Regions from separate parts of the Streptomyces sp. NPDC003032 genome, predicted to be linked through region 4. Evidence: riboswitches for the same ligand, from Rfam matches in the RefSeq annotation. Region 4 holds a riboswitch; each other region holds the start of a gene.
The links. A riboswitch is a leader RNA that binds a small molecule or an ion and turns the genes downstream of it on or off. The one in region 4 is predicted to bind cobalamin.

Region 1: linked by a shared signal. The riboswitch ahead of metE (5-methyltetrahydropteroyltriglutamate--homocysteine S-methyltransferase) and the one ahead of ACWDZ7_RS12000 (ABC transporter substrate-binding protein) in region 4 are both predicted to bind cobalamin.
Region 2: linked by a shared signal. The riboswitch ahead of cobN (cobaltochelatase subunit CobN) and the one ahead of ACWDZ7_RS12000 (ABC transporter substrate-binding protein) in region 4 are both predicted to bind cobalamin.
Region 3: linked by a shared signal. The riboswitch ahead of ACWDZ7_RS03445 (energy-coupling factor ABC transporter permease) and the one ahead of ACWDZ7_RS12000 (ABC transporter substrate-binding protein) in region 4 are both predicted to bind cobalamin.

The regions. Positions count from the first base shown of each region.
Region 1 covers NZ_JBSFTT010000008.1:220,865-228,177, forward strand. Annotated here, with positions in the region: gene ACWDZ7_RS14280 (inositol monophosphatase family protein) at 1-81, opposite strand, end outside; gene ACWDZ7_RS14285 (gamma-glutamyltransferase family protein) at 239-2,125, opposite strand; cobalamin riboswitch at 2,614-2,846, shown strand; gene metE (5-methyltetrahydropteroyltriglutamate--homocysteine S-methyltransferase) at 3,014-5,326, shown strand; gene ACWDZ7_RS14295 (YcaO-like family protein) at 5,799-7,049, shown strand; gene ACWDZ7_RS14300 (TfuA-like protein) at 7,046-7,313, shown strand, end outside.
Region 2 covers NZ_JBSFTT010000017.1:60,085-67,397, reverse strand. Annotated here, with positions in the region: gene ACWDZ7_RS23795 (cobalt-precorrin-6A reductase) at 1-326, shown strand, start outside; gene cobJ (precorrin-3B C(17)-methyltransferase) at 316-1,809, opposite strand; gene ACWDZ7_RS23785 (precorrin-8X methylmutase) at 1,875-2,501, opposite strand; gene ACWDZ7_RS23780 (cobalamin biosynthesis protein CobG) at 2,513-3,952, opposite strand; cobalamin riboswitch at 4,064-4,189, shown strand; gene cobN (cobaltochelatase subunit CobN) at 4,230-7,313, shown strand, end outside.
Region 3 covers NZ_JBSFTT010000002.1:197,080-204,392, forward strand. Annotated here, with positions in the region: gene ACWDZ7_RS03425 (MFS transporter) at 1-439, opposite strand, end outside; gene ACWDZ7_RS03430 (winged helix-turn-helix transcriptional regulator) at 560-1,021, shown strand; gene ACWDZ7_RS03435 (hypothetical protein) at 1,180-2,367, shown strand; gene ACWDZ7_RS03440 (hypothetical protein) at 2,607-3,374, shown strand; cobalamin riboswitch at 3,516-3,699, shown strand; gene ACWDZ7_RS03445 (energy-coupling factor ABC transporter permease) at 3,730-4,434, shown strand; gene ACWDZ7_RS03450 (energy-coupling factor ABC transporter substrate-binding protein) at 4,434-4,832, shown strand; gene cbiQ (cobalt ECF transporter T component CbiQ) at 4,839-5,588, shown strand; gene ACWDZ7_RS03460 (energy-coupling factor ABC transporter ATP-binding protein) at 5,585-6,460, shown strand; partial or broken gene ACWDZ7_RS03465 (response regulator transcription factor) at 6,636-6,842, opposite strand; gene ACWDZ7_RS03470 (M15 family metallopeptidase) at 6,930-7,313, shown strand, end outside.
Region 4 covers NZ_JBSFTT010000007.1:21,698-29,010, reverse strand. Annotated here, with positions in the region: gene ACWDZ7_RS12010 (helix-turn-helix domain-containing protein) at 1-347, shown strand, start outside; gene ACWDZ7_RS12005 (VOC family protein) at 344-802, shown strand; cobalamin riboswitch at 1,210-1,394, shown strand; gene ACWDZ7_RS12000 (ABC transporter substrate-binding protein) at 1,554-2,588, shown strand; gene ACWDZ7_RS11995 (FecCD family ABC transporter permease) at 2,591-3,613, shown strand; gene ACWDZ7_RS11990 (ABC transporter ATP-binding protein) at 3,610-4,476, shown strand; gene ACWDZ7_RS11985 (metallophosphoesterase) at 4,656-5,414, shown strand; gene ACWDZ7_RS11980 (MgtC/SapB family protein) at 5,428-6,090, opposite strand; partial or broken gene ACWDZ7_RS11975 (dihydrofolate reductase family protein) at 6,236-6,738, shown strand; gene glnA (type I glutamate--ammonia ligase) at 6,864-7,313, opposite strand, start outside.

The sequences.
Region 1 (7,313 bases), on a different contig from region 4:
GGGGGTCACCTCCGCGGCGGCGGCCTTCCTCAAGGCTTCCTCCACGTCGCGTACGCCGTGCGTCAAAAACTCTTCGATCATGCATCCATGAGAGCACGCCGCACTGACATCCCGTACGTGGCTGCTGAACGGGCCGGCTCCTACCTCAGACACTGAACCCGGGGCAAACGGGCGGGTGGATGGGAACACCCGCCGCGAAGCGGCGGACCAGAACCCGCCCAAGGCGCCCCCGCCGGACTCAGCGGCCCACCGCATACCCCTGCATCCCCCGAGCATTCGCCGCCCCCGATAGCACCCCGCTCCCCGGGTCCCGCGCCACCGCGCACAGCCGCCCCTCCGACCACGCGCCGCCCACCAGCACGTCGTGCCCCCTCCGTCGCAGCCCGGCCACCACCTCCGGAGCCATCCGGGACTCCACCGTCACGCTTCCGGCCCGCATCCCCCGGGGGTGGAACGACCCGGGAAAGCTGTCCGTGTGCCAGTTGGGCGCGTCGATCGCGCCCTGCAGGTCGAGGCCGCCCCGTACGGAGGCCCGCAGGGCCACCCCCAGGAAGAAGTGGACCTGCCACTGGTCCTGCTGGTCGCCCCCGGGCGTGCCGAAGGCCATGACCGGGACGCCGTCCTTCAGCGCCATCGACGGCGTCAACGTGGTCCGAGGCCGCCTTCCCGGCGTGAGCGAGTTCGGCAGCCCGTCCTCCAGCCACGCCATCTGAAGCCGCGTACCCAGCGGAAAGCCGAGTTCCGGCACGACGGGGTTGGACTGCAGCCACCCCCCGCTGGGCGTCGCGGAGAGCATGTTCCCCCAGCGGTCGACGACGTCGAGATGGCAGGTGTCGCCCCGCGTTCCCCCGTCCCCGGCCACGGTCGGCTCCCCACCCCCGGGGACCGAGCCGAAGCCCCCCGCCTTCCCCGCCTCACCCGGCTCCCCTGAAGCCACCGCGAGCGCATGCGCGGAGAGCCGCGGCCTCCGCCCGCCGGGCGAGCCGGGCCGCAGCTCGTACGAGGCCTTGTCCGTGATCAGCTCGCGCCGCAGCGCGTTGTACTCCTCCGAGAGCAGTTCCCGGACCGGCACACCGTCCGCGCCCCCGGCACCGGTGTCCCCAGCACCCGCGTCCCCGTACCAGGCCTCCCGATCCGCCATGGCGAGCTTGCAGCCCTCGACCAGGAGATGCACGTACTCCTCGGACCCGTACTCCGGAAGCTCCGCGACATCCCGGGGCAACAGCGCGAGCTGCTGCAGGAAGGCGGGGCCCTGGCTCCAGGCCCCGGCCTTGCACAGGGTCCAGCCGTTCCAGTCGTACGTGACCGGGTCCTCGTAGGACGCGGACCAGCCCCGCAGATCCTCCGCCGAGAGGGTTCCGACGTGGCGCTCGCCGCTCGTGTCCATGGTGGGCCGCCCGGCCTGCCGCACGAGCGCCTCGGCTATGAAGCCGGCACGCCACACCTCGCGCGCGGCATCGATCACAGCGGCCCGTGACCCCGCCCGCGCAGAACCCTCCACTCCCGCCCCTGCCTCTGCCTCCGCTATGAGCCGCCTCCACGTCGCCGCAAGCGCCGGATTGCGGAACAGCTCACCGGTGCGGGGCGGTTCACCTCCGGCAGGGCCTCCACGGAGATAGACGTCGGCGGACGACGGCCACTCCTTCTCGAAGAGTTCCCGGACCGTCTCCACGGTCTCACCGACGCGCTCGACGGGCGCGTGCCCGTCCTCCGCGTACCCGATGGCGTACTTGAGGACGTCGGCGAGCGACTTCGTGCCGTGGTCCCGCAGCAGCAGCATCCACGCGTCGAAGGCGCCGGGCACGGCGGCGGCGAGCGGGCCGGTGCCGGGCACCAGTTCGAGCCCGAGGGAACGGTAGTGGGCCACGGTGGCACCGGCGGGCGCGGGCCCCTGGCCGCAGAGCACGCGCACGTCGCCGCCCGCGGGGGCGAGGATGATCGGGACCTCACCGGCGGGCCCGTTGAGATGGGGCTCGACCACGTGCAGGACGAACCCCGCGGCGACCGCGGCGTCGAAGGCGTTGCCTCCGTCCTCCAGTACGGCCATCGCGGACTGGGAGGCGAGCCAGTGGGTGGACGACACCATGCCGAAGGTGCCCTGGAGCGTGGGGCGGGTGGTGAACATACGGGCTCTGACCTCGATGTTTCCGCGTATCGGCCAAACCGATGGGCGCTCAGGATCGGTCTTGGGGAGAATCTGGGGAGTCCGGGCCGGAGCTCTCCCCGGTCCGCTCCCCCAGTAGGCTATCGATCGCCCCCGCCCAGCCATTTGCGAGGGTTACGACCGACTCTCCTGCCTCCAGTACGAGGGATGCGTACGTGTGCCTCAGCACATGGAACCCGTCCTTCGGGGCTGCTTGCCATTGCCGCGGTTTCGCCCCCTTCGACCCCGCGCCGGTGGTCAACGTCCTCTACGACCAGGGCTCAGGGCCTGGTGCGACGCGGGCTGAGGAGCCCGCACCGCCAACCGGGTAAGGGGCCTGGACGGCGTCACAGGGGGAGTGCGGGAAGCGAGAGTGCGGCGCTTCCCGCCCCGTGGCGTCCCCGGCCTCGGGTGCCCCGGCTCACTATCCGGATAATGGACGTAGCGCTGCCTCCCGCGAGCCACCCCGTAGGCTGGCCCGCGCAGCTGGTTCGCCCCGTCCGCCAGGCGGGGCGTCGTAAGAGGGAACCCGGTGGGAATCCGGGACTGCCCCGCAGCGGTGAGCGGGAACGACCGCCGTCATACGCACTGGACCCGGTGAACAGGGTCTGGGAAGCGACGGCCAGTAGGAGTGTCGTACGACGGTTTCGTACGACGGGACATGCCCGTGAGTCCGAAGACCTGCCCGTTGCCCGTGCGCGAAGCATTCGCACACGGATATTCCGGTGACCTCGTGGGCGGGTCGGCGTACATACCGGGCGGACGACCGCGCCGTACGCGCGCGCAGTCGGTCTCCGTCCGGTGCGTCACCCTTCGCGCTCTCGTCCCGTCGCCGGGATCTCAGGGATTCATCTCGCGAAGGAGATCTCCGTGACCACCAAGCCTGCAGCCGCGGCAGCACGGGCCACCGTGTACGGCTACCCCCGCCAGGGCGGAAACCGGGAACTGAAGAAGGCGATCGAGGGCTACTGGAAGGGCCGCATCACCGCCGACACCCTCCGCGCCACAGCCGCCGAACTGCGCCGCACCAACTGGCAGGAGCTGGCCGAGGCCGGCATCCACGAGGCTCCGACCGGCGACTTCTCGTACTACGACCATGTTCTGGACACCACCGTCATGGTCGGCGCGATCCCCGCCCGCCACCGGGCCGCCGTCCAAGCCGACGCCCTGGACGGCTACTTCGCCATGGCGCGCGGCACACAGGACGTGGCGCCGCTGGAGATGACCAAGTGGTTCGACACCAACTACCACTACCTGGTCCCAGAGCTGGGCCCGGACACGGTGTTCACGGCCGACTCGGGCAAGCAGGTCGCCGAGCTGAAGGAAGCCCTGGCAGTGGGTCTCACTGCCCGGCCCGTCCTGGTCGGCCCGGTCACCTACCTGCTGCTCGCGAAGCCCGCGCCCGGGGTGGCTGCCGACTTCGTTCCGCTCACCCTCCTCGACCGGCTGCTGCCTGTGTACGCCGAGGTCCTCGCCGACCTGCGCGCGGCCGGCGCGGAGTGGGTACAGCTCGACGAGCCCGCTCTGGTCCAGGATCGCGCCCCGGCCGAACTGAACGCCGCCGCGCGCGCCTACCGTGACCTCGGCGCCTTGACCGACCGGCCGAAGCTGCTGGTCGCCTCCTACTTCGACCGACTCGGCGACGCCTTGCCGGTGCTGGCCAAGGCACCGGTCGACGGCCTCGCCCTGGACTTCACCGAGGCCGCCGCCGCCAACCTGGACGCGCTGGCCGCGGTGGGCGGGCTGCCTGGCAAGCGTCTGGTGGCCGGCGTTGTCAACGGCCGCAACATCTGGGCCAACGATCTGTCGGCGTCACTCGCCACCCTCGGCACCCTGCTCGGCTTGGCGGGGCAGGTCGATGTGGCCGCTTCCTGCTCCCTCCTCCATGTGCCGCTGGACGCCTCGGCCGAGCGGGACATCGAGCCGCAGATTCTGCGCTGGCTCGCCTTCGCCCGCCAGAAGACGGCCGAGATCGTCACCCTGGCCCGCGGCCTTGCCCGGGGGACGGACGCGATCGCCGCCGAACTGGCCGCGAACCGCGCCGACCTCGCCTCCCGCGCGAGCTCCCCCATCGCCCGCGACCCTGCCATCCGCGCCCGCATGAGCACGGTGACCGACGCCGACGCCCGACGCTCCCAGTCCTACGGCGAACGGGCCGCCGCCCAGCGCGCTCACCTCGGCCTGCCCCTGCTGCCGACCACCACCATCGGCTCCTTCCCGCAGACGAACGAACTGCGCACCGCCCGCGCCGACCGGCATGCGGGCCGGATCGACACGGCCGGCTACGAACAGCGCATCAAGGCCGAGATCCAGGAGGTGATCTCCTTCCAGGAGAAGACGGGCCTTGACGTCCTCGTGCACGGCGAAGCCGAACGCAACGACATGGTGCAGTACTTCGCCGAGCAGCTCACCGGCTACCTCGCCACCCGCCACGGCTGGGTCCAGTCCTACGGCACCCGTTACGTCCGCCCGCCGATCCTCGCCGGCGACATCACCCGTCCTGAACCGATGACCGTGCGCTGGACGACATACGCCCAGTCCCTCACCGACCGGCCGGTCAAAGGCATGCTCACCGGCCCGGTCACCATGCTCGCCTGGTCCTTCGTCCGCGACGACCAGCCTCTGGCCGACACCGCCCGCCAGGTCGCCCTCGCCCTACGCGACGAGGTGAACGACTTGGAGGCGGCAGGGACTTCGGTGATCCAGGTGGACGAGCCCGCGCTGCGCGAGACACTGCCGCTGCGTGCCGCCGACCGCCCGGACTATCTGGCCTGGGCGACCGAGGCGTTCCGGCTCACCACGAGCGGGGTGCGCCCGGACACTCAGATCCACACCCACATGTGCTACGCGGAGTTCGGCGACGTCGTGCAGGCCATCGATGACCTCGACGCCGACGTCATCAGCCTGGAGGCCGCCCGCTCCCACATGCAGGTCGCCCGGGAACTGGCCGCCCACGGCTACTCCCGGGAGGCCGGGCCCGGCGTGTACGACATCCACTCCCCCCGCGTGCCCAGCGTGGAAGAGGCGGCCGAGCTCCTCCGCACTGGCCTCAAGGCCATCCCCGCCGAGCGGCTCTGGGTCAACCCCGACTGCGGCCTGAAGACCCGCGGCTGGCCGGAGACCCGGGCCGCACTGGAGAACCTGGTCGCCGCGGCCCGCACGGTACGCGACGAGCTGTCGTAGCCAGCCTCTGAGAGGCAGGTCCGCTCCGTCCCGCACGAGCCGGAGCGGATCTGCGCTCCCACCGCTGCAGCCCGCAGCGCGCACACTGCCTCACCGAGTGGCCCCGTGCACACGGGGTAGTGCCGTGGCGGCACCCGGCACCACCCCGCCCACGACCCAAGGACCGCCGACAGTCGTACGCCGCAACTTCCACCACTCAAGCCCCCTTTATTGCACATGCCTTGCAAGAACTAAACCCTTGCAGAAATGTGAAGCGTCAGCCAGAGTGACGAGCGAGGGGCCCCGCATGGGGGACCTCCGAATGGGGGAAAGGAAGTGCGGCATGCAGTACTCGAACGAGGAACTGGCTGAGGTCTTCGAGGTCGAGAAGACCGACGAGGAGACCGTGGTGAGCGTGGCCCACCACACCTGACCGGCCCTGCCGAGACGAGCCGGGTGCGGGGCGGCGATCCCGCCTGACAGTGTCCGTCCCATGGGCGCCGCCCCGTACCCACCCGACCGCCCGCCGTCCGCGCGGGCCATCCGGACCGACGAGGGGAACCGAACGGTGCTGGCAACCGGCGCCCACGCGGCGGCCAAGGGCTATCACCGCGGCACACACCGGGCGGTGCCGCCCGAGGAGACATGGCAGCGCATCCGCCCCCAGCTCCCGCGGTACGGGGTGACCCGAGTGGCCGACGTGACGGGCCTCGACGACATCGGCATCCCGGTCTTCCAGGCCGTACGCCCCGCCTCGCGGACCGTCTCCGTCTCCCAGGGCAAGGGATTGACCGCCTCCGCCGCTCGCGTGTCAGCGGCGATGGAGGCCATCGAACTGTGGCACGCCGAGAACCTGCCCGCCCCGTCAGCAGCCCGCAGCGCAGCCCAACTTGCCCTGCCCTATCGCCTGAACCAGCTCGATCTCGCCGAGGGATCGCTGGTGCACGACGGTCTGCCGCTGCCCTGGCTGGCGGGCGAGGGCCTTCTCACCGGAGCCCCGGTTCCGGTCCCTGAGCCCGCCATCCGCCTCGACCACACCTACCGCGCCGAATGGACGCCCCCGCTGTTCCGCACCACCAGCAACGGCCTGGCCTCCGGCAACACCATCGCGGAGGCGACCGCACACGCCCTGGCGGAACTGTGCGAACGGGACTCCCTGGCCCGCCTGCGCGCCCGGCCCCGGAGCGACTGGCACCAGCTCGACCTCGGCACCGTCGACGACCCGGACTGCCGAACTCTCCTCCGGCTCTACGCCGCGGCGCAGGTGACCGTCGACGCAGTGGTCACCGACCGGCATCCCGCCTGCTTCGAGGCCCGCGTCCGCTCCGAGGCCCATCCGGTCACCTACACCGGCGCCGGCTGCCATCTGGACCCGGCCGTCGCTCTCAGCCGCGCGCTGACCGAGGCCGCGCAGAGCCGGCTGACCGCCATCACCGGGGCCCGCGACGACCTCCCGCCGCTGCTGTACCGCCCGGCCGACGGCCGCCCCCGGGCGCAAGAGGATCTCGGCACGCGTGCCATGGCATGGTGGACGGCTCCGGCCGGAGGCGACTTCGACGCCGACGTCCGCGCCCTCGCCGAGATCATCGCCGGCCGCACCGGCAGCGAGCCGATCCGCGTGGTCCTGCCCAGTCCGACCGCGATCCCCGTGGTCAAGGTGATCGCGCCGGGCCTTGCCTTCGACGACCGGACCAATGTCAGCGCGAGCACCGGCCACCCCCGTATCGGCGGTGATGTCCGATGAGCGTCACTCACGTCTACGCCGGGCCCTCCCTGGACGCCGCCGCCGTCCGTTCTCTGCTGCCGGACGCTGTGGTTCACCCGCCCGTACGGCACGGCGACCTGACGGCGTTACCGGCCGGACCCGGCGACCGGGTGGTCGTCCTGGACGGACAGTTCTTCCAGTCGGCGTCCGTACGCCACAAGGAGATCTGCGAGGTCATCGGAGACGGCGCGGCCGTATACGGGGCGGCGAGCATGGGCGCACTGCGGGCGGCCGAACTCGGCC
Region 2 (7,313 bases), on a different contig from region 4:
TCGCCGGGGACCCGGAACTCGACGCTCTCTGGTTCCTCGTACGTTCCGTGGACGCGCCCGAGCCGCCGTTCCCGGCCCGCATGGAGGTCCTCCTCGACCGGGGCCCGTTCACTCTCGACGGCGAGCGGGAGCTGCTGCGCCGCCACCGCGTCGACGTCGTGGTGACGAAGGACAGTGGTGGCGCGGCGACAGCACCGAAGCTGACGGCCGCGCGCGAAGCGGGGCTCCCGGTGGTCGTCGTGGAGCGGCCCCCCGTGCCGGAGGGGATCCCGGTGGCGGCCACCCCCGAGGAAGCGGCCACCTGGCTACGCCGGTTCAGCCGCTGAGCGCCCCGTCCCCGGCGCCGGCCCCGCCCTCCGGATAACGGCGGGGCGTCCACACGATCTGCTCCGCGCCCCCGCGCCGCCGCACCACCCTCGTCTGCGAGGAGCCGACGATCAGCAGCGTCCGCATGTCGACGTCCGCCGGGTCGAGATCGCCGAGCCGCACGACCCGCACGCTCTCCTCGGGTCCGCCGACGTCCCGGCCGAGGACGACCGGCGTGTCCGGCGTCCGGTGTTCGAGCAGCAGTTCGCGCGCCTTGCCCACCTGCCAGGTGCGGCTGCGCGAGCCCGGGTTGTAGAGCGCGAGCACCAGGTCCGCGGCGGCCGCCGCGGCCAGGCGTTCGGCGATGACCTCCCACGGCTTGAGGCGGTCAGAGAGGGAGATGGTGGCGTAGTCGTGGCCGAGGGGGGCGCCCGCGCGGGCGGCGGCGGCGTTGGCGGCGGTCACGCCCGGGAGCACCCGGACCGGGATGTCCTCGTACGCGTCCTGCGAGGCGGCCTCCAGGACGGCCGTGGCCATCGCGAAGACACCGGGGTCGCCGCCCGAGACGACCGCGACGCGCCGCCCGCGCCGCGCCAGTTCCAGGGCGAACTCGGCGCGTTCGGACTCCACACGGTTGTCGGAGCCGTGGCGCCGCTGTCCGGGGCGGTGCGGTACGCGGTCGACGTACGTGGTGTAGCCGACCAGGTCGTCGGCGGCGGCGAGCGCGCCGCGCGTCTCGGGGGTGAGCCAGAGCGGGCCGGCCGGGCCGGTGCCGACCACGACGACCTCGCCCCGGCGGTCCGGGGCGGGCTCCGGCGCGGGGCCGCCCGTCAGCGGCGCCACCCGGCTCGGCAGCACCGCCACCGAGAAGTAGGGCACCGAGTCCGGGTCGACGTCGGCGAGTCGGCCGGTGCGCTCGCCCTCCATGGTGGCGCGCTCCACGTACCGCGCCTCGTCGAGGCGGCCGGCGCGCTCCAGGGCGCCGCGCACCTTGCCGAACGTACGGCCCAGCTTCATGACGACCGCCGAGTCCGTCGCCGCGAGGCGCGCGGCCAGCTCCTCCTCGGGGAGGGTGCCCGGCAGGATGGTGAGGACCTCCTCGGCCTCCACGAGGGGTTCGCCGAGGCGGGCGGCGGCGGCGCTCACCGAGGTGACGCCGGGGATCACCTCGGTCGGGTAGCGGTGGGCGAGCCGCTTGTGCATGTGCTGGTAGGAGCCGTAGAAGAGCGGGTCCCCTTCGGCGAGGACGGCGACCGTGCGGCCGGCGTCGAGGTGCGCGGCGAGGCGGGCGGCGGCCTCCTCGTAGAAGTCGTCGAGGGCGCCTCGGTAGCCGCCGGGGTGGTCGGTGGTCTCCGTCGTGACGGGGTAGACCAGCGGCTCCTCGATGTGGTCGCCGCGCAGGTGCTTCGCCGCGATCGAGCGGGCGATGGAGCGGCCGTGCCGGGCCGAGTGGTAGGCGACCACGTCGGCGGCGGCGATGACCTCGACGGCGCGCACGGTCATCAGGGAGGGGTCGCCGGGCCCGAGCCCGACTCCGTACAGCCGTCCTCGCGCGTTGCTCTCGGTGTTCACTCCGCCTCGCTAGCGATCGCGTTGATCGCGGCCGCGGCCATGGCGCTGCCGCCACGGCGTCCCCGTACGACCAGGTACTCCAGGCCGGCGTGGTGTGCGGCGAGCGCGTCCTTGGACTCGGCGGCGCCGACGAAGCCGACCGGGATGCCGAGGACGGCGGCCGGGCGCGGGGCGCCCTCCTCGATCATCTCCAGGAGGCGGAAGAGCGCGGTGGGGGCGTTGCCGATGGCGACGACGGAGCCTTCCAGGCGGTCGCGCCACAGCTCCATGGCGGCGGCGCTGCGGGTGGTGCCGAGCTTCGCCGCGAGGTCCGGGACGGACGGGTCGGCGAGGGTGCAGATCACGTCGTTGCCGGCGGGGAGCCGCTTGCGCGTGACGCCGCTGGCGACCATGTTCGCGTCGCAGAGGATCGGCGCGCCGTCGCGCAGCGCCTTGCGGGCGTCGGCCACCAGGCGCGGGCTGAAGGCGAGGTCGCGGACGAGGTCGACCATCCCGCAGGCGTGGATCATCCGCACCGCGACCTGGCTGACGTCGGCGGGCAGACCGGCGAGGTCCGCCTCCGCGCGGATGGTGGCAAAGGACTCGCGGTAGATCGCCGCGCCGTCCTTCTCGTAGTCGAACACTGTGCTCTCGCTCATCTCGTGGCCGTTGTTGTCGTGATTACGGATGTCGTCGTACGTGCTGTAGTCACCGTCTCGATCAAGGTGGTGCCGCGCACGGGCGCCGCCGTGTCGCCCGTGCGCACCGTCACCTCGTACCGGCCCTCCCCGGTGGCGAGTACGTCCACCCAGTCGCCGCGCGGATGCCCGCACCGCCGCTCGCAGCCGGACCAGTGGACGGGCAGGCCCCCGGCGCCGGGGACGGCGTCGGCGCGGACGTCGGCGAGGGACTTGCCGCAGCCGGGCCGCCCGGCGCAGGCGCCGACGCCGAGCCAGGGCGATGCGGGGTCGGTGAGGTAGCCGACGTCGGCCAGCGCGCGCAGACGTTCACGCGCCGCCGCCTCGTCGGCGAAGCCCGGGATGACGAAGCCGCGCCAGGGGGTCACCCGGATCTCCCCGCCGGGCGCGGGGAGCAGCGCACGCCACTGCGCGGCGCTCACCCGACCGAGGGGGGCGCTCACCACGACGGCGCGCCCGACGACGCCGGGGGCGGGCGGGGCGCTGCGCGCGAGCGACACGGAGGCGGGCGGGGCCGCCGAACCGTCGATCGAAGCGGGGTCACTCGGCGAGGCACCCGGAGAGCCGTCCGCGACCGCCACGGCATCCGGCGCGGCCTGAACGGCACCCGGCGCCGCGAGCACGGCCTCCGCGGCGTCCGGGGGCGCGGGCACAGCCCGCACGCCCGCCCTGGCGAGCGCTCCCGCCAAGTCCACGCTCCGCCCCTCGGGCAGTTCCCTCACCCGCCAGGCGCCGTTGCCCGCCTCGTGGGCCGCGGTGAGGAAGGCGCCGGCCGCGGCGAGGGCGGCGCGCGGGGCGTCGGGGCCCCGCAGCCGCTGGGCACCGTCCCCGACGCGCACCAGCACCGTGCCGCCCGATTCTGCGATCAAGGTCACATCGCCGCCGAGCCCGGCCACGTCCCCGCGCCCGTCGTCCAGGATGAACAGGAAGCGGCCGGAAAGTGCTGTCGTCCACTCCTCGGCGCACAGGAGCCGGTCCAGCTCACGGGCCCACAACTGCACGTCGGCGTGGCCGAGTCGGTCGAGTCCTGCCAGCGGGGAGGCCACCACGTTCCGGACGCGTTCATGGCGTGCGGAGGGCAGCAGGCCCGCGTCCCGGAGCAGCGCGGCGAGCGCCCCGCCGCAGTCGTCGCCGAGGCCGCGCAGCTCGACGTTGCCGCGTGAGGTGACGCTGAGATTCCCGTCCGCGAAGCGCTCCGCCGCGTCGGCCAGCGCCGCCGCCTGGCGGGGGGTCAAAACGCCTGCGGGTACGCGGAGTCGGGCCAGCGCGCCGTCGTCGGCGCGGTGCAGGCGGAGGGCTCCGGGGCAGGCGTCACCCCGGTCGCGCATCCGGCCACGTATGGGGGGTTCGCCCTGTTTTGTGGGAGTTGCTCGGATGGGCGGCATGGCGGCGAGCATACCCACGCCGATCCGGCGGGTCGCCTCCCGAGGCGGGCCATCCCGGCAGGCGGCCGCCCCACCGGAGGTGGGCAGGACTTACTATGCAGGCGGCGGGCCGCCAGGTCCGCCGACGCCAGCGACGGCGTGGGTCCACCAGGACCCTGGGGAGGAAGGCCGGTGCGAATCCGGCGCGGTCCCGCCACTGTGAGCCCCACCGACGTGGGGTGAGCCAGGAACTCCTGCCGTCCATACGACCACCCGGGGCGCGGACACCCCGAGGAAGGCCTGCGCCCGCATGCTTCTGCTGCTGTCGACCTCCGACACCGATCTGCTCAGCGCCCGCGCGGCGGGGGGTCCGGTCGACTACCGGTTCGCCAACCCCTCCCGCCTGGACCTCACCGAGCTGCCCTCACTCCTCGACGGCGCCGACCTCGTCGTCGTACGCCTCCTCGGCGGCGTCCGCGCCTGGCAGGACGGCCTGGACCAGCTCACCGCCAGCGGCCTGCCGGTGGTCGTACTCACCGGTGAACAGGCGCCCGACGCCCAGCTCATGGCCTCCTCGACCGTGCCGATCGGCATCGCCGCCGAGGCGCACGCCTATCTCGCGCACGGCGGCCCCGCGAACCTGGAGCAGCTCGCCCGCTTCCTCTCCGACACCGTGCTCCTCACCGGCCACGGCTTCGACCCGCCGGCGCCCGCCCCGTCCTGGGGTCCGCTGGAGCGCACCGCTCGCGCGGTCGAGGGCCCGACCATCGCGGTGCTCTACTACCGCGCCCACCACATGAGCGGCAACACCGCCTTCGTGGACGCCCTGTGCGGCGCCATCGAGGACGCGGGCGCCCGCCCGATGCCGCTGTACGTGGCCTCGCTGCGCGCCCCCGAGCCGGAGCTGATCGACGAGCTGCGCGCCGCCGACGCCATCGTCACCACCGTCCTCGCCGCCGGTGGCACCAAGCCCGCCGAGGCCTCCGCGGGCGGCGACGACGAGTCGTGGGACGCGGGCGCGCTGACCGGCCTCGACGTGCCGATCCTCCAGGCGCTCTGCCTGACCGGGTCGCGTTCGGCCTGGGAGGAGAACGACGAGGGCGTCTCGCCGCTGGACGCCGCGAGCCAGATCGCGGTGCCGGAGTTCGACGGCCGGCTCATCACCGTGCCGTTCTCGTTCAAGGAGATCGACGAGGACGGGCTCCCCGCGTACGTCGCGGACGCCGAGCGCGCGGCCCGGGTCGCCGGGATCGCCGTACGCCACGCACGTCTGAGGCACATCCCGGCCGCCGACAAGCGCCTCGCGCTGGTGCTCTCCGCGTACCCGACCAAGCACTCGCGGATCGGCAACGCCGTGGGCCTGGACACCCCCGCGTCCGCCGTCGCGCTGCTGCGCAGGCTCATCGGGGAGGGCTACGACTTCGGGCCCACGGAAGACATTCCGGGGCTCGTCTCCGGTGACGGCGACGAACTCATCCGCGCGCTGATCGACGCGGGCGGACACGACCAGGAGTGGCTCACAGAGGAGCAGCTGGCCGCCAATCCCGTCCGCATCCCGGCCGCCGCCTACAAGCGCTGGTACGCGACGCTGCCGCGGGAGCTGCGCGACTCGGTCGAGCGGCACTGGGGGCCGCCGCCCGGCGAGATGTTCCTGGACCGCTCGCGCGTGGGCCAGGGGGGTGACCCCGAGGGCGACATCGTGCTCGCGGCGCTGCGGCGCGGGAACCTGCTCATCCTCATCCAGCCGCCGCGCGGCTTCGGCGAGAACCCCATCGCGATCTACCACGACCCCGATCTGCCGCCGTCGCACCACTACTTGGCGGCGTACCGCTGGATCGCCGCGTCCGCCGACGACGGCGGGTTCGGCGCCGACGCGATGGTCCACCTCGGCAAGCACGGCAACCTGGAGTGGCTGCCCGGCAAGAACGCGGGCCTTTCGGCGGCCTGCGGCCCCGACGCCGCGCTCGGCGACCTCCCGCTGATCTACCCGTTCCTGGTCAACGACCCGGGCGAGGGCACGCAGGCCAAGCGCCGCGTGCACGCCACCCTCATCGACCACCTCGTGCCGCCGATGGCCCGCGCCGACTCCTACGGCGACATCGCGCGCCTGGAGCAGCTCCTCGACGAGTACGCGCAGATCAGCTCCATGGACCCGGCGAAGCTGCCGGCGATCCGCGCGCAGATCTGGACGCTCATCCAGGCCGCGAAGCTCGACCACGACCTGGGCCTTGAGGACCGTCCGGACGACGACGGCTTCGACGACTTCCTGCTGCACGTCGACGGCTGGCTCTGCGAGATCAAGGACATGCAGATCCGCGACGGACTGCACGTGCTCGGTACCGCCCCGGCGGGCGCCGACCGCGTCAACCTCGTCCTCGCGATCCTGCGGGCCCGCCAGATCTGGGGCGGCACGACCGCCCTGCCCGGCCTGCGCGAAGCCCTCGGTCTCGACGAGTCCGCGGCGACGCGCACCACCGCCGACGCGGCGGAGGAGCAGGCCCGCGCGCTGGTCCAGGCGATGGACGACGCGGGCTGGGACCTCGCCGCCGTCCCCCGCGACCAGGGTGAACAGGTCGCCGCCGTACTGGAGTTCGCGGCCCGCGAGGTCGTCCCGCGCCTTGCGGCCACCACCGCCGAGCTCGACCACTCCGTGCACGCCCTGAACGGCGGCTTCGTCCCGGCGGGCCCCTCGGGCTCCCCGCTGCGCGGCCTGGTCAACGTGCTGCCGACCGGCCGCAACTTCTACTCGGTCGACCCCAAGGCCGTCCCGTCCCGCCTCGCCTGGGAGACCGGCGAGGCCCTCGCCGACTCGCTCATCGAGCGGTACAGGAACGACAACGGCGACTACCCCACTTCCGTGGGCCTGTCCCTGTGGGGCACGAGCGCGATGCGCACGGCGGGCGACGACGTCGCGGAGGCCCTCGCACTGCTCGGCGTCCGCCCCGTCTGGGACGACGCCTCGCGCCGCGTCACGGGCCTGGAGGCGATCCCGTACGAGGATCTCGGCCGCCCGCGCATCGACGTGACGCTGCGCATCTCGGGCTTCTTCCGCGACGCGTTCCCGCACACGATCGGCCTGCTCGACGACGCGGTACGCCTGGCCGCCTCGCTCGACGAGCCCGCGGACCAGAACTACGTACGCGCCCACGCCCAGGCCGACCTGGCCGAGCACGGCGACGAGCGCCGGGCCACCACCCGTATCTTCGGCTCGCGTCCCGGCACGTACGGCGCCGGGCTGCTCCAGCTCATCGACTCCCGCGACTGGCGCACCGACGCGGATCTCGCCGAGGTCTACACGGTGTGGGGCGGCTACGCGTACGGCCGCGGCCTCGAAGGCCGTCCGGCCCGCGCCGAGATGGAGACGGCGTACAAGCGCATCGCGGTCGCCGCGAAG
Region 3 (7,313 bases), on a different contig from region 4:
GGATTCCGATGACCACGCCGCTGGTGACCAGACCGACGACCCGTCCGCGCCCGGCGGCGGGGGCCAGTGACGCCGCGTAGGCCACCAGCGTCTGCGTGACGACCGCGAGAAGCCCCACCGCGGCCATGCCCGCGAGCAGGACCGCCGCCGTGTGGGACGCGGCCACCGCGGCCAGCGCCACCACCAGGAGCAGCAGTTGGGCGACGACGAGCCGTCGCCGGTCGGCCATGTCGCCCAGCGGCACGAGGAAGAAGAGCCCAAGACCGTAGCCGACATGCGTGAGGGTGACCACGCTGCCGACGAGCGCCGGGCTCATGGCGAGGTCGTGGCCCATGGTCACCAGGAGCGGCTGCGAGAAGTAGACGTTGGCCACGGCGGCCCCGCAGGCGACGGCGAAAAGTATGACGACGCCACGGGACAGGACGAATGGGCCGGGCATGAGGGTCCTCCACGGATCGGATTTGGTTTCAACTTGCTACCAACAATGGCCGACCGTAGCTTTCCTGGTAGCATGTTGCAACCAGATTGCCCCTGGAAAGTGAGCAGGAGTGAGGACGCCATGGTGACCAGGACGCGCTTCGACGACAGCGACTGCCCCGTCGCCCGGTCCGTGGACGCGATCGGCGACTGGTGGTCCCTGCTGATCGTGCGGGACGCCTTCGACGGAAGCCGCCGCTTCGGAGAGTTCCAGCGCGGCCTCGGCGTGGCGAAGAACATCCTCACCGCGCGTCTGCGCACCCTGGTCGCCGGTGGCGTCCTGGAATCCGTCCCCGCCTCGGACGGCAGCGCTTACCGCGAGTACGTACTGACTCCGAAGGGCAAGGCGCTCTTCCCCGTCATCGTGGCACTGCGCCAGTGGGGCGAACAGAACTTCTTCGCCCCCGGCGAACCGCACTCGGAGTTGGTCGACCGCCGGCAGGGACAGCGCCTGCGCGCACTGGAAGTGCTGTCCGAGGACGGACGGCGGCTGAACCCCGACGACACCGCCGTCCACAAGGTCTCTCACGGAGCTCGAGGATGAAGCGGGAGCGCGCCTGACGTACCGGAGCCCGTCCCGCGCAAGGGATTCCGGGCGCCGCCGCGGAGGCCCATGATGTGGGTCAGGCGAACGGGGGTCTCGTCATGGGTTTTCGCGTCGGCTCAGGAGCCGTTCGGATTCCGGTCTGGGCATTCGCCGTCGTGGGATTCGTCCTTGTGGTGGGACTGTTCGTCGGCGTACGAGGGCTCGCGTCGCCCGAGGGCGGGGCGCGGGGAGGCGGAGGCGGCAACTCCGTGAACGGCGGATCGGGCACCGACGGCGGCGGTACGGGCACCACGGGCGCGGGCGGGAACGGAGGGTCCGGCTCGGACGGCGGAGGCGGCACGACGGGCGGTACGTGGCAGACGGGCGGGTCCGACGGCGACGGGAACGGAAGCGGGGACGGGGGCAAGGACGGCGACGGCGACGGCGACAAGAGCGGGAACGGAAGCGGGAACGGGAACGGTGGCGGGCAGCCGCCCGGCTGGCTCCCGTGGGGTCCCAAGTCGCCCAACACGGACACCGAACCGGAGCCGGACAGCGTGTACGACGATCTCCAGACGGGCAAGTGCCACGAACCGTACGAGATTGCCACCGACCCCGCCGAACAGACGGGCGGCGGGAGTCCGGGCTCCTGGAAGGTGATCGAGGGGCTGGCCGGAATCTGCAAGGCCGCGCGGGGCGAGTCGGACGGAATGGACATCGCGACGAAGGCCGACGCCTGGCTCCGCGCCTCGAACTACCGTCCCGGCGGCGCCGGACAACTGTGCAAGGACGGGGACGCCCTCGGCGTCCTGCGACGCTTCGTCGCGTACTACCGACAGCATCCCCGCGAACGCGTGGCGCTGCGTGCCGCCCCGTCGGGTAGCAGGGCCTGTGAGAGCCACCTCGCCGTCACGGACGGCCGCGTAGAGCCCGGCGGGACGATCAGCCTCCACGGAACCTGGCCCGACTCGCCGGCCACCGTGGAACTGCGCGCGGCGGAGCTGACGGAACCGGTCGTCCTGGAGCCCATCGGCGACCCGGAGGACCCCAGCAAGTGCTGCAAGGACGCGGGATTCGCCGTCGACCTGCCGGGCGGGGACGGCTTCGGCGGACGCCGCCCGACGTCGGTCGACGTGACGCTGGTGACGAGAAGCGGGGCCCGGCTCGTCAAGGAGGCGGCGTTCACCATCGACTGGACCGGCATCGCCCCCTCGCCCCCGCCCGGCCCGTCGGGCCCGAGCCCCTCGATATCCGGCCGCACGTCGTCCCCCGGGTCATCACCCGTCCCGTCGCTCCTGTCCGTCCCGTCCCTCCCGTCCCTCCCGTTCATGGCATCCATGACGTCCAACGCGACCTCCCGATGAGCGGCCCCCCACCCCCACAACGGCTCCCTGCCCCGGACCCAGACTCCGGGGAACCCGTACCCGGGAGCCCAGACCCCGGCCTCGCCCCGCGACCCGCCCCCGCGCCCAGCCCTGATCCACCACCCCCACCACAGCCCTCATCCCCTCCCACGCCCGGCACGCCCGGCACGCCCGGCACCACCGCCGCCCCCGGCGCCCACGTCGGCTGGGTCGAGATCATCGGAGCCGTCGGTTCTCTCGTGACGCTCCTCACCGCCGTCCTCTTCTACTTCGGCTGGGCGAGCACCGACGCCGAGACCAGGGCCCTCGGGCTGCGCGACACCGTCTTCCACCTCTCCACCAGCGACTATCTACTGCGGAGCGTCGGCGCACTGTACGTTCCGGCCTGGCTCGCGGCCGGCGCCGCCCTCGGCGCGCTCGGGCTGCACCGCTGGGCGGTGAGCGAACCGGAACGGCTCGCCCGCGCCGTGCGCGTGCTGCGGTTCAGCTGGACGGTGCCACTCATCCTCGTACCGCTGTATCCGCTCAGCCCATGGCTGTTCGACCTGCTGCTGCCGCTCACCGCGATCGGCGGCTTCGCGCTCAACGCGTACGCCCGCACCCGCGAACGCCGCGACCTGCGGCTGTGGGGGCTCACCCTCTTCGTCTGCGTCCTGTCGCTGTTCTGGGCCGTGTCGGCCTACGCGCAGATCGCGGGCCGGGGCCGGGCGGAGCTGACGGAACGCACCGTCCGCAGCGACTTCCCCGCCGTCGCCGTCCTCAGTGAGAAGGACCTGATGATCCGCGGCGGCGGCAGCTGCTTCCGCCGTGTCACGGAGAAGGGCAGCAAGTACGCGTACGAGTACGCCGGGCTGCGCCTGTTCCACGTCTCCGGAGACCGCGTCTTCCTCGTCCCCCGCGACTGGACGCCCGGCGACGGCACCCTCTACGTCCTCAAGGAGGGCGAGGGCCAGCGCGTCGACCTGCTCAGCGGACCCGGCCGCCGGGAACGGGAGTGCCGGGGGTAGCCCGGCCGGCCGTTGCCGCGACCGAAGGTCCAGGCGTACGCGCGGCCGGCGTACGCGACGCAGGCGTACGCGACCCAGGCGCGCCCCGTACGCACCTCTACGGCACTCCACGTGCAGGTTGTCAGTTCGATCGGTCGCAGATTACTGTCACCACGCCTTGGTGAACGGGAAATCCGGTGTGATGCCGGTGCGGCCCTCGCCACTGTGATCGGGAAGTCCGGCTCCAGCCCTCGCGGCAGCCACTGGGTGCGCATGCACCCGGGAAGGCGGAGTCCGGTCGGTACGACCCGTCAGCCAGGAGACCGGCCAAGGCGCGTTGTCCATCCACGAGGTGCTGGAGAGGGTCTGCTGAACCATGCACATAGCCGAGGGTTTCCTCCCACCGGCGCACGCGATCGCCTGGGGCGTAGCGTCCGCGCCGTTCGTCGTCCACGGAGTCCGCTCCCTGACCCGTGAAGTCAAGGAACACCCGGAGAGCACGCTGCTCCTCGGCGCGTCCGGAGCCTTCACTTTTGTTCTTTCCGCCTTGAAGATCCCCTCCGTGACGGGCAGTTGCTCGCACCCGACGGGAACCGGGCTCGGCGCCATCCTGTTCCGGCCGCCGATCATGGCGGTGCTCGGCACCATCACGCTGCTCTTCCAGGCCCTGCTGCTCGCCCACGGCGGGCTCACCACGCTCGGCGCCAACGTGTTCTCCATGGCGATCGTCGGGCCCTGGGCCGGCTACGCCGTCTACCGGCTCCTCAAGCGGTACGACGTGCCGCTCATGGTCGCCGTGTTCTTCGGGGCCTTCGTCGCGGACCTCTCCACGTACTGCGTCACCAGCGTCCAGCTGGCGCTGGCGTTCCCCGATCCGAGCAGCGGGTTCATCGGCGCGCTTGGCAAGTTCGGCGGCATCTTCGCCGTCACGCAGATCCCTCTGGCGGTCAGCGAGGGACTGCTCACCGTCGTGGTGATGCGGCTGCTCGTGCAGTCCAGCAAGGGCGAGCTCACGCGGCTCGGCGTACTGCTGCGGGGCAAGAAGGCGGGCACGGAGACCGAGACGAGGGCCAGCGCCTGATGAGCCGGAACGCGAAGATCAACACCCTGCTGCTCGTCATCGTGGCCGCACTCGCGGTGCTGCCCCTGGCGCTCGGCCTCGGCGACCACAAGGAAGAGCCGTTCACCGGCGCCGACGCCCAGGCCGAGTCGGCGATCACCGAGATCGAGCCGGACTACAAGCCCTGGTTCTCCCCGCTGTACGAACCCCCGTCCGGGGAGGTCGAATCGGCGCTCTTCGCCTTGCAGGCGGCCCTCGGCGCGGGCGTCCTCGCGTACTACTTCGGGCTGCGCAAGGGACGCCGCCAAGGCGCGGCACAAGCGCGAGCCCATGACGACGCCGCCCACGCGGAGCCGGAGACCCGCGCGGAGCAGCGTGCCGACGCGCAGGGCACGCGGCCCGAGGCCGGGCAGGTCTGACCCGGCGTGCTGCCCATCGACGCGGCGGCGCACAGCAGTCGCTGGCGCCGCCGCCACCCCGTCGACAAGGCCGTACTCGGGCTCGGCCTCACCGTCCTCGCCATCTCCCTGCCACCCTGGCCGGGCGCCGCCCTCGTACTGATCGCCGCGCTCGCGGTGCTGCTCGGCGCGGCGGGCGTGCCGCCCCGCAAGCTGTGGCGCGCCTACCGCGTACCGCTCGGCTTCTGCGTCACCGGCGCCCTGACCCTGCTCGTCCAGGTCGGCGGGCCCGACGGGTTCGTCACGCTCGCCGACAGTGGTCCGGCGCGTGCGGGCGGTCTGCTGCTGCGGACCTCGGCGGCCTCGCTGGGGGTGCTCCTCTTCGCCTTCACCACGCCGATGTCGGACCTGCTGCCGCGCCTGGTGAAGGCCGGGGTGCCCGCGCCGGTCGTGGACGTGGCGCTCGTGACGTACCGGATGAGTTTCCTCCTCCTGGACTCCATGAGCCGGATCCGGCAGGCGCAGGCCGCTCGGCTCGGCCACACCACCCGGGCCGCCGCCTGGCGCTCCCTCGGCGGTCTCGGCGCCACGGCGTTCGTACGGGCCTTCGACCGGGCGAGCCGTCTGCAGGCCGGGCTCGCCGGACGCGGCTACGACGGCACCCTGCGGGTGCTCGTGCCCGAAGCCCGGATCTCACGGCGCTTCGTGGCCGCGAGCGTGGTCCTTCTCGTGGCCCTGGCGGCCCTCACCCTCGTACTGGAAAGGTTCCTTCCATGAGCGAGCCGAGCGCTCCTCGCGAGCCGGGCGACTCCTTGGTCGCTCTACGCGGCGTCTCCTACGCGTACGAGGACGGGCCCACCGTGCTCAGCGGCCTGGACTTCGATGTCGCCGAAGGGCGCGCCCTCGCCCTGCTGGGGCGCAACGGCAGCGGCAAGACCACGCTCATGCGGCTGCTCAGCGGCGGACTGCGTCCGGGCTCCGGCGTGTTGACGGTCGGGGGCACCCCCGTGACGTACGACCGCAAGGGCCTGACGCGGCTGCGCACCACGGTCCAGTTGGTCGTCCAGGACCCGGACGACCAGCTCTTCGCCGCCTCGGTCGAACAGGACGTGTCCTTCGGCCCGCTGAACCTGGGACTGCCCGACGCCGAGGTCAGGACGAGGGTGGCCGAGGCGCTCGCCGCGCTCGACATCACCGCCCTGTCCGACCGCCCCACCCACCTGCTCTCCTACGGCCAGCGCAAGCGAACCGCCATCGCCGGTGCCGTGGCGATGCGCCCCCGGGTGCTGATCCTCGACGAGCCGACGGCGGGCCTCGACCCCGACGGCCAAGAACGTCTCCTCACCACCCTCCAGCGGCTGCGGGACGCCGGGACGACCGTGGTCATGGCCACCCACGACGTGGACCTGGCCCTGCGCTGGGCCGACGACGCGGCACTGCTCACCCCCACGGGCGTGCGCAGCGGACCGGTCGCGGAGATGCTCGCCCACAGAGAGCTCCTGTCCCTGGCCGGGCTCCACCTGCCGTGGGGGATCGCCGTCCGCGAACTGCTTCTCTGCCAGGGCCTGTTGCCCGCCATGGACGAGGGGCCGCGCACTCCGGACGAGTTGGCGCGGCTGGTCACAGGCGGCTGTGCGGGGCTGGCGTAGGCAGTTCCACAGTGATACGGAGGCCGCCGGCGGAGCACGGGGTGAGGGCGAGCGTTCCGTCGTGTGCCTGGCGGTTGGGACTCTCGTGGAGAAGTCGGCGGTCCCCATCGTCGTTCGACGCGGACGCTCAGCTCCGACGCCTGGCACGGTGCGGCCGTCCCGGTAGACCTCGCGGCGGAACGGGTCGGTAGTCGTCGGCGCCGAGTTCGAACCCGGAGGCCCTGTCGTCGAGACGGTCGGCCGCGGTGAGCATGAGGATCGGCATGCCGCTGCCGGAGGCGACGATGCGTTCGGCGATGTCGGCCGCGATCGCGGCCAGGCGCGGGGCGTCGCGGATGGCTTCTGCCAGAAAGGGTCCGTCCTCGACGATCAACACGCGCATGCTCTCGATGCTACGAGTCGGCACATACCGTCGGCGTATCGAAAACCCCATACATGCCGACAACACCGTACTGCCTTGACTGGCGGCATGAACAACAGCCCGCCAGCAGCGCGAACAGCGACCCTTCGTATTCACCGGCTTCTTGTTGTCGGCCTGGCAGCCGTCATCACAGCGATCGCCGCGACCGCAGCGATCCTCGGCTATCAGGCGCGGAATTCCTCGTCTCCCCCGGCCTTCTCGTCCTCCCTGTCCGCACCAACCGCGTTGGGCGAGGCCGACGGTGCCGTCCCCGACGGCACGACAGTCTTCGACGAACACATTCCGGCTGTGGCCAACCTCGGTCCGGATGTGCTCAAGGCCCTGCGCCAGGCCGCGAAGGATGCCGCAGGCGACGCGGTCGCCCTCTACGTCAACAGTGGCTGGCGTTCCGAGGAGTACCAGGACCAGCTTCTTCGTAAGGCGGTCTCCCAG
Region 4 (7,313 bases):
TGGCGCGGCACCGCGGCGCGGGTACCCTGGGCGGCCTGTCCCGGCACGTCGCGCTGAGCGAGCGCCGCCTGACCGCGCTCTTCCGCGCCGAGACCGGGCTGAGCCCCAAGCAGGCGGCGCGCCTCATGCGCTTCCAGCACGCCAAGGCCGCCGTGGTCCGCGCGGTCGCGGCGGGCGGCCCGCCGGACCTCGCCCGGGTCGCCGCCGACACCGGTTACTACGACCACTCGCACCTCGTACGCGACTTCCGGCAGTACACGGGGGCGAGCCCCACCCGCTGGCTGGCCGAGGAGTGCCGGAATATCCAAGCCGGGGCGCACGGCGGGGGCGAAGAGTGGGAGGCATGAACACCACCGAGAAGCAGCAGCTCAGCACCAGCACCCCTTCGACCCTGCGGGAGCCCGCCGTCTGGCCGGCCCTGCAGGCCCAGGACGCTCCCGCGCTGATCGACTTCCTCGTCGGCACCGTCGGCTTCCTGCGCACCGCCGTCCACGAGGACGGTGACCGCGTCGCCCACGCCCAGCTCGACTGGCCCGAGGGCGGCGGCATCATGCTCGGCTCGTACGACCCCGAGTCGTCGGCCGGCGCCGATACCTGCGGAGAGCCGGGCACCTCCGGCGCCTACGTCGTGACCGACCAGGTCGACGCCCTGTACGCCCGTCTCACCGCGGCCGGCGTAAAGATCATCGGCGAAATCGAGGACAAGCCGTACGGCAGCCGCGAGTTCGGCATCGCGGACCCCGAGGGAAACCGCTGGTTCTTCGGAACCTATCGCGGCGAGCGGAGGCCGGGCGGGGCCTGAGGGCACGGTGAGCCCGGGGCGGGGCGGGGCGGGGCGGGGCCTGAGGGTACGCGAGCCCAGGGCCGGGGGGAGCCTGAAGGCAAGGTAAGCCCGAGGGCACGGCGAGCCCGAGGCCGGGCGGAGCTGAGGCCACCGCGAGCCCGAGGCCGGGCGGAGCTGAAGGCAACGTAAGCCCGGGGCCGGGCGGGGCCCGAAAGTGACGCGAGCCCGAGGCCGGGCGGCGGCCTGAAGGCAACGTAAGCCCGAGGGCACGCGAGCCGGGGCCGGACGGAGCCTGAGAGCACGACAAGCCCGAGGCCAGGCGGTGGCCTGAAGGCAACGTAGGCCCGGGGCCGGGCGGAGCCTGAAGGCACCGCGAGCCCCACGCCCGGCGGCCGGCAAGCGGCAGGCGCCGAAAAAACGCCGCGTGATAACTTGCGCAAGCCAGTCAAACCCACACCTGGGCCAGGGAATCCGGTGCGAATCCGGAACTGACGCGCAGCGGTGAGGGGGACGGGCGGGGCCACGGCCACTGGGCGTCTCGCGACGCCCGGGAAGGCGCCCCGCCCGGCCGATCCCGAGTCCGAAGACCTGCTGGCGCCTCCGCTCGCACACCGGGCGGCGGAGGTCGTGACGCAGACCAGGCTCCGCGTATGAGCCGTGACACTCAAGGGATCGCGTGTCCTCGACAGTCCGTATATCCGCCCCGCGCCGCACACCCGCCCCGTCCCTGCCTGCCCCGCGCCGCACACCCGTCCCGCGCCGTACCGCAATGCTCGCGGCCGGAGCACTCGCGGCCGGAGCGCTCACGCTCACCGCCTGCGGCGACGGCTCCGCCCAGAAGTCCGCCGCCCCCGCGGGCAAGAGCACCGGCGGCTACCCGGTGACGGTCGCCTCCTGCGGCAAGGAGGCGAAGGCCGAGGCCCCGCCCCGGCGGGCCGTCTCGCTCGACCAGGGCTCCACGGAGATCCTGCTCTCCCTCGGCCTCGCCGACCGCATGGTCGGCACCGGCACCTGGACCGACCCGGTCCTGAAGAACCTGAAGAAGGACAACGCGAAGGTGGAGCGGCTGGCCGACCGCTACCCGTCCATGGAGAAGGTCCTCGCCAAGGAACCGGACTTCGTCAGCGCCTCCTTCCTCTACACCGTCGGCAAGGGCGGCGTCGCCGACCGTACGGAGTTCACCGAACTCGGCGTCCCCGTCTACGTCTCGCCCACCGACTGCGCGGGCAAGGACAACGACGGCGGCGGCGACGGCAAGCGCGTCAAGACCCTCACCATGGACACCGTCTACGGCGAGGTACGCGACCTGGCGAAGGTGTTCGACGTCGAGCAGCGCGGCGAGAAACTGATCGCCGACATGAAGCGCCGGGTCACGAACGCCACCAAGGACATCGACAAGGCCGCCGCCTCCGACACCACGCTCCTGTACTGGTTCGCCAACTCCGACGCCCCGTACATGGCGGGCTGCTGCGGCGCCCCCGGCATCATCACCCGTGAACTCGGCGCGAAGAACGTCTTCGACGACACCCGCGAGGAGTGGCCCCAGATCAACTGGGAGACCGTCGCCGACCGCGACCCCGACGTCCTCGTCATCGGCGACCTCACCCGCAAGTCGCAGTCCGCCGAGAGCGCCGCGGCGAAGATCAGGTTCCTGGAGTCGAACCCGGCGACCAAGAACCTGACCGCCGTGAAGAAGAAGCGGTACGTCCTGCTCAGCGGCCAGGCCATGAACCCGACGATCCGCACGGTCGACGGCATCGAGCAAGTGGCCGCCGGACTGCGGAAGTTCGGGCTCGCCAAGTGAGCCTGGCCGCCCCCGCCCGGCAGGGGCTGCGGTGGCTGGCGGCAGGCGCCGCGCTCGCGCTCTCCGTCGCGGTCGCCGTCACCATCGGCCCCGCCGACATCTCGGTCCCCGACGTGTGGTCGGCGCTCGCCGCGCACCTCGGCTGGGGCGAGCCACGGCTCACCCCTCTCAGGGACGGCATCGTCTGGAACCTGCGGATGCCCCGCACCCTGCTAGCCGCCGTCTGCGGCGCGGGCCTCGCGGTCTGCGGCGCGGTCATGCAGTCCCTGCTCCGCAACCCCCTCGCGGACCCCTTCGTCCTCGGGGTGTCGTCCGGGGCGTCCACGGGAGCGGTCGCGGTCCTCGTTCTCGGCGTCGGCGGCGGAGCGCTGTCGGTCTCGGCGGGCGCCTTCGTGGGCGCGCTCTGCTCGTTCGCCCTCGTCCTGTTCCTGAGCCACACGCTCGGCGGCACGACGGACCGGGTGGTGCTGTCCGGGGTCGCCGCGATGCAGCTCTTCTCCGCCCTGACCTCCTTCGTGGTCCTCACCGCGGGCGACGCGGAGACCGCCCGAGGCGTGCTGTTCTGGCTGCTCGGCTCGCTGAGCGGGGCGGGCTGGACGGACGTATGGCTGTGCGCCGCGGTCCTCGCCGTGACGCTGACGGTATGCCTCGGCCACGCCCGTACGCTCGACGCCTTCGCGTTCGGCCAGGAGGCGGCGGCGACACTGGGCGTACGGGTGGCGCGCACCCGGCTCGTCCTGCTCTGCGTGACGGCGCTGCTGACGGCCGCGCTGGTCAGCTCGGCGGGCGCGATCGGCTTCGTGGGCCTGGTCCTGCCGCACGCGGCCCGCGCGTTCGTCGGCTCGGGCCACGCCCGGCTCCTCCCCGTCACGGCGCTCGCCGGGGCGGTCTTCCTGATCTGGGTCGACACCTTGGCCCGCACGGCCCTGGACCCCCAGGAGGTCCCGGTGGGCGTGGTGACGTCACTCATCGGCGTACCGGCGTTCGTGGCGGTGCTGTACCGGACGCGGAGAGCGATGACATGACGTACCAGACGAGGCGCCGCGAAGAAGTGGCCGGAGCCAAGGACGGCCTGCGCGCCGAGCGGGTCGCCCGTGAGGCCGGCGGCCGTCTCATCGTGGACGGCGTCAGCCTCGCCCCGCCGCCCGGCGCCACCGTCGGCCTGCTCGGCCCCAACGGCTCCGGCAAGTCCACGCTCCTGCGCATCCTCGCGGGCGTCCTCGCCCCCGCCGCCGGGGTGGTCACCCTGGACGGCCGCCCGCTCGCCGACACGCCCCGCCGCGAGGTGGCGCGCCGCATCGCCGTGGTCGACCAACACGCCGACACACAGGTCGAGTTGACCGTACGAGATGTCGTACGCCTGGGTCGCATCCCGTACCGTCGCGCATGGTCGCCGCCCACGCCCCACGACGAACGTGCCGTACGCGAGGCCCTGGAGCGCACCGGCCTCACCGAGCGCGCCGCCCAGTCCTGGCACACGCTCTCCGGCGGCGAACGCCAGCGCGTCCAGATCGCCCGCGCTCTGGCGCAGGACCCCCGCGAACTCCTCCTGGACGAGCCCACCAACCACCTGGACATCCAGCACCAGCTGGACCTCCTCTCCCTGGTCGCCGAACTCCCCGTCACCAGCGTCATCGCCCTGCACGACCTCAACCTGGCGGCGATGTTCTGCGACCACGTGCTGATCCTGAAGGAGGGCACGGCGTACGCGGCGGGCGCCCCGGCCGAAGTGATCACGGAGGAACTGATCGCGGAGGTCTACGGGGTACGAGCGGTGGTCACACCGGGGGAGCCGGACCACCTGGACGGCGGCCGCCCACCGACACTGTCGGTCCGCTTCCTGCGAAGCCTCGCCGCACCAGTCCAGACACGTACGACTGGCTCTTAACGCACGGCTGCCCGCGGCCGTAGGTTCGCACCGGAAGATCGTGAGCGCGCAAGGAGAGCCACACACAGATGCCACCGAACCGCCCGAACCGCCCGAACTCACCGAACCCGCCGAAGTCACAGTCACAGTCACAGACACAGACAACGTCAGCGCCAGCGCCAACATCACTGATCGCCCACGTGAGTGACACCCACATCGTCACGCGCGAGGAGGACGGCGGCCGCAGCATCGACCGCACCCGCGCCGTCATGGAGTACCTGAACGACCTCCCGTACGACCTGGACGCGGTCATCGTCACGGGCGACATAGCCGACCACGCGGCCCCGGCGGAGTACGAGGAGGCCCGCAAGCTCCTCACGTCCCGCCACCCACTGCTGGCCTGCCCCGGCAACCACGACGATCGCGCCGCGTTCCGCGAGCACCTGCTGGGCGACGCCCCGGGAACGGCCCCGATCAACCAGTCGTACAGGACGGACCGCTTCACGCTGGCGCTGTGCGACACGTCGGTCCCCGGCAAGCACCACGGCAGACTCGACGAAGAGACCCTGACCTGGCTGGAGGACACCCTGGCGGAGGCCCCGCCCGAGCTGCCCGCGTTGATCGCCTTCCACCACCCGCCCGTGCCCCTGCACACGCCGTACGTCGACGAGATCCGCCAGTTCGACGAGGACCGCCTGGCCGAACTGACGGCCCGCCACCCGAACGTGACGGCGTTCCTGGCCGGCCACGCCCACACGCCCGCGGCGACCACGTTCGCGGGAAGGCCCCTCCTGGTCGCCCCCGGCGTGGTCTCGACTCTCCGCCTCCCCTGGGAACCCCAAATCACCGCGACCCACCACGTACACAGGGACCTGCCCCCGGCGCTGGCCTTCCACGCCCTGACCCCCGAGGGCCGCCTGACAACGCACTACCGCCCAGTCCTCGTCCCCCTCGACTGAGGCCCCTGACCCGTCACTCCTCCCCGGAGCTGTCGCGCCGGCAGGCCACCACGCCGGGAACATCGGCGAACCGAACGGTCAGGCCCCCGAGGTCCCCGCGCCCCACGACGGAGATGAGCACATCGGCAGTGGCCTGCGGACCGCCGCTCGCGCCGTCCGAGGCGACGGTCCGCAGCCCGTCGACGACGAACCCGGCGGCTTCGCACTGTTCGAGTAGGTCATGCAGGAGCCGGGGGCGCTGCACATAGGTGATCCGATAGCCGGCGGGCACGGACCGCAGCGCGGGCAGCCGGTGGGCCAGGGGCCGCACTCCATAGGAGACGAGAAAGTAGGCGGCGGTCGCGAGAACCGCGAGCAACGGCAGCCCCGCGGCGGCCGCCGACCCCACCGCGGCCGTGAGCCAGATGGTCGCCGCGGTGGTGAGCCCCTGCACCGACCCGCGCTGCACGAAGATGACACCGGCCCCGATGAAGCCGAGCCCGGAGACGATCTGCGCGGCCATACGGGAGGGATCCAGGGCGACGGTCCCGGAGTGCAGCACATCACTGAACCCGTACTTGCTCACGAGCGTGAACAGAGCGGCACCGACCCCGACAATCGTGTACGTCCGCAGCCCCGCGGCCTTCTGCCGGATCTCCCGTTCCAGCCCGATGACACTGGACAACAGAAAAGCCACCCCGAACTCCCCGGCCTGCACCCACCCCTGCCCACCCGGTTCCAAGGCCACCCACAGCACCACGCACCTCTCCCTCCACTCACACCACAACCACCCTCTCAACGAAATGATCTCGTGAGATGACTCGGCCCGAGGAGGACTTCTGATGCGCAGCGTGACCTATTCGATGAGCGTCTCACTTGACGGTTACATCGTCGGGCCGGACGACGACTTCGACTGGACGGCGCCCGACGAGGACGTCTTTCGCCTCGCCACCGACGAGGTGCGAGGGCTCGGCGTCCACCTGTTGGGACGACGGCTGTACGAGACGATGCTGTACTGGGAGACCGCCGACCAGCCCTCGGCAAACTCAAGCGTTGAGTAGTCGAGCGATGGGCCCGCCTGGCCTCCCGCAGCTTGGCGGAGGAGATCGAGCGGTTGCGGGCCGAGCCGGGCGAGGGCGACATCGCGATCGGCGGCGCGACTCTTGCCGCCGAGGCGGCCGCGTCGGGTCTGATCGACGAGTACCGGGCCAGGGTCTATCCGGTGCTGGTCGGCGGTGGTATTCCGTTCTTTCCCCAGCGCGAGCGCCGACTGGATCTCGAACTCGTCGAGACCCGCACCTTCAACTCGAGAGTCGTCTACGTCCGCTACCGCGTGGCGCGTTAAGGAGCTCCTCGGAGCCCTGACCGTCGGGATCGGGCGCTGTACAAGTGAGGGCCGCCATCTCCTCCGTGGAAGATGGCGGCCCTCATTGTCGAAGCGACGGTCGGTCATGTCACCCGACCGGCCTCTTAGATGTCGAAGTACAGCTCGAACTCATGCGGATGCGGCCGCAGCTGGATCGGGGCGATCTCGTGCGTCCGCTTGTAGTCGATCCACGTCTCGATCAGGTCGGACGTGAAGACGCCGCCCGCCTGGAGGTACTCGTTGTCCGCTTCCAGGGCTTCGAGGACCGCGGGGAGGGAGGTCGGGACCTGGGGGACGCTCGCGTGCTCCTCGGGGGCCAGCTCGTAGAGGTCCTTGTCGATCGGCTCGGCCGGCTCGATCTTGTTCTTGACGCCGTCGAGGCCCGCGAGGAGGAGCGCCGAGAACGCCAGGTACGGGTTCGAGGACGGGTCCGGCGCGCGGAACTCGACCCGCTTGGCCTTCGGGTTCGAGCCCGTGATCGGGATACGCATCGCCGCGGAGCGGTTGCGCTGGGAGTAGACCAGGTTGACCGGGGCCTCGAAGCCGGGGACCAG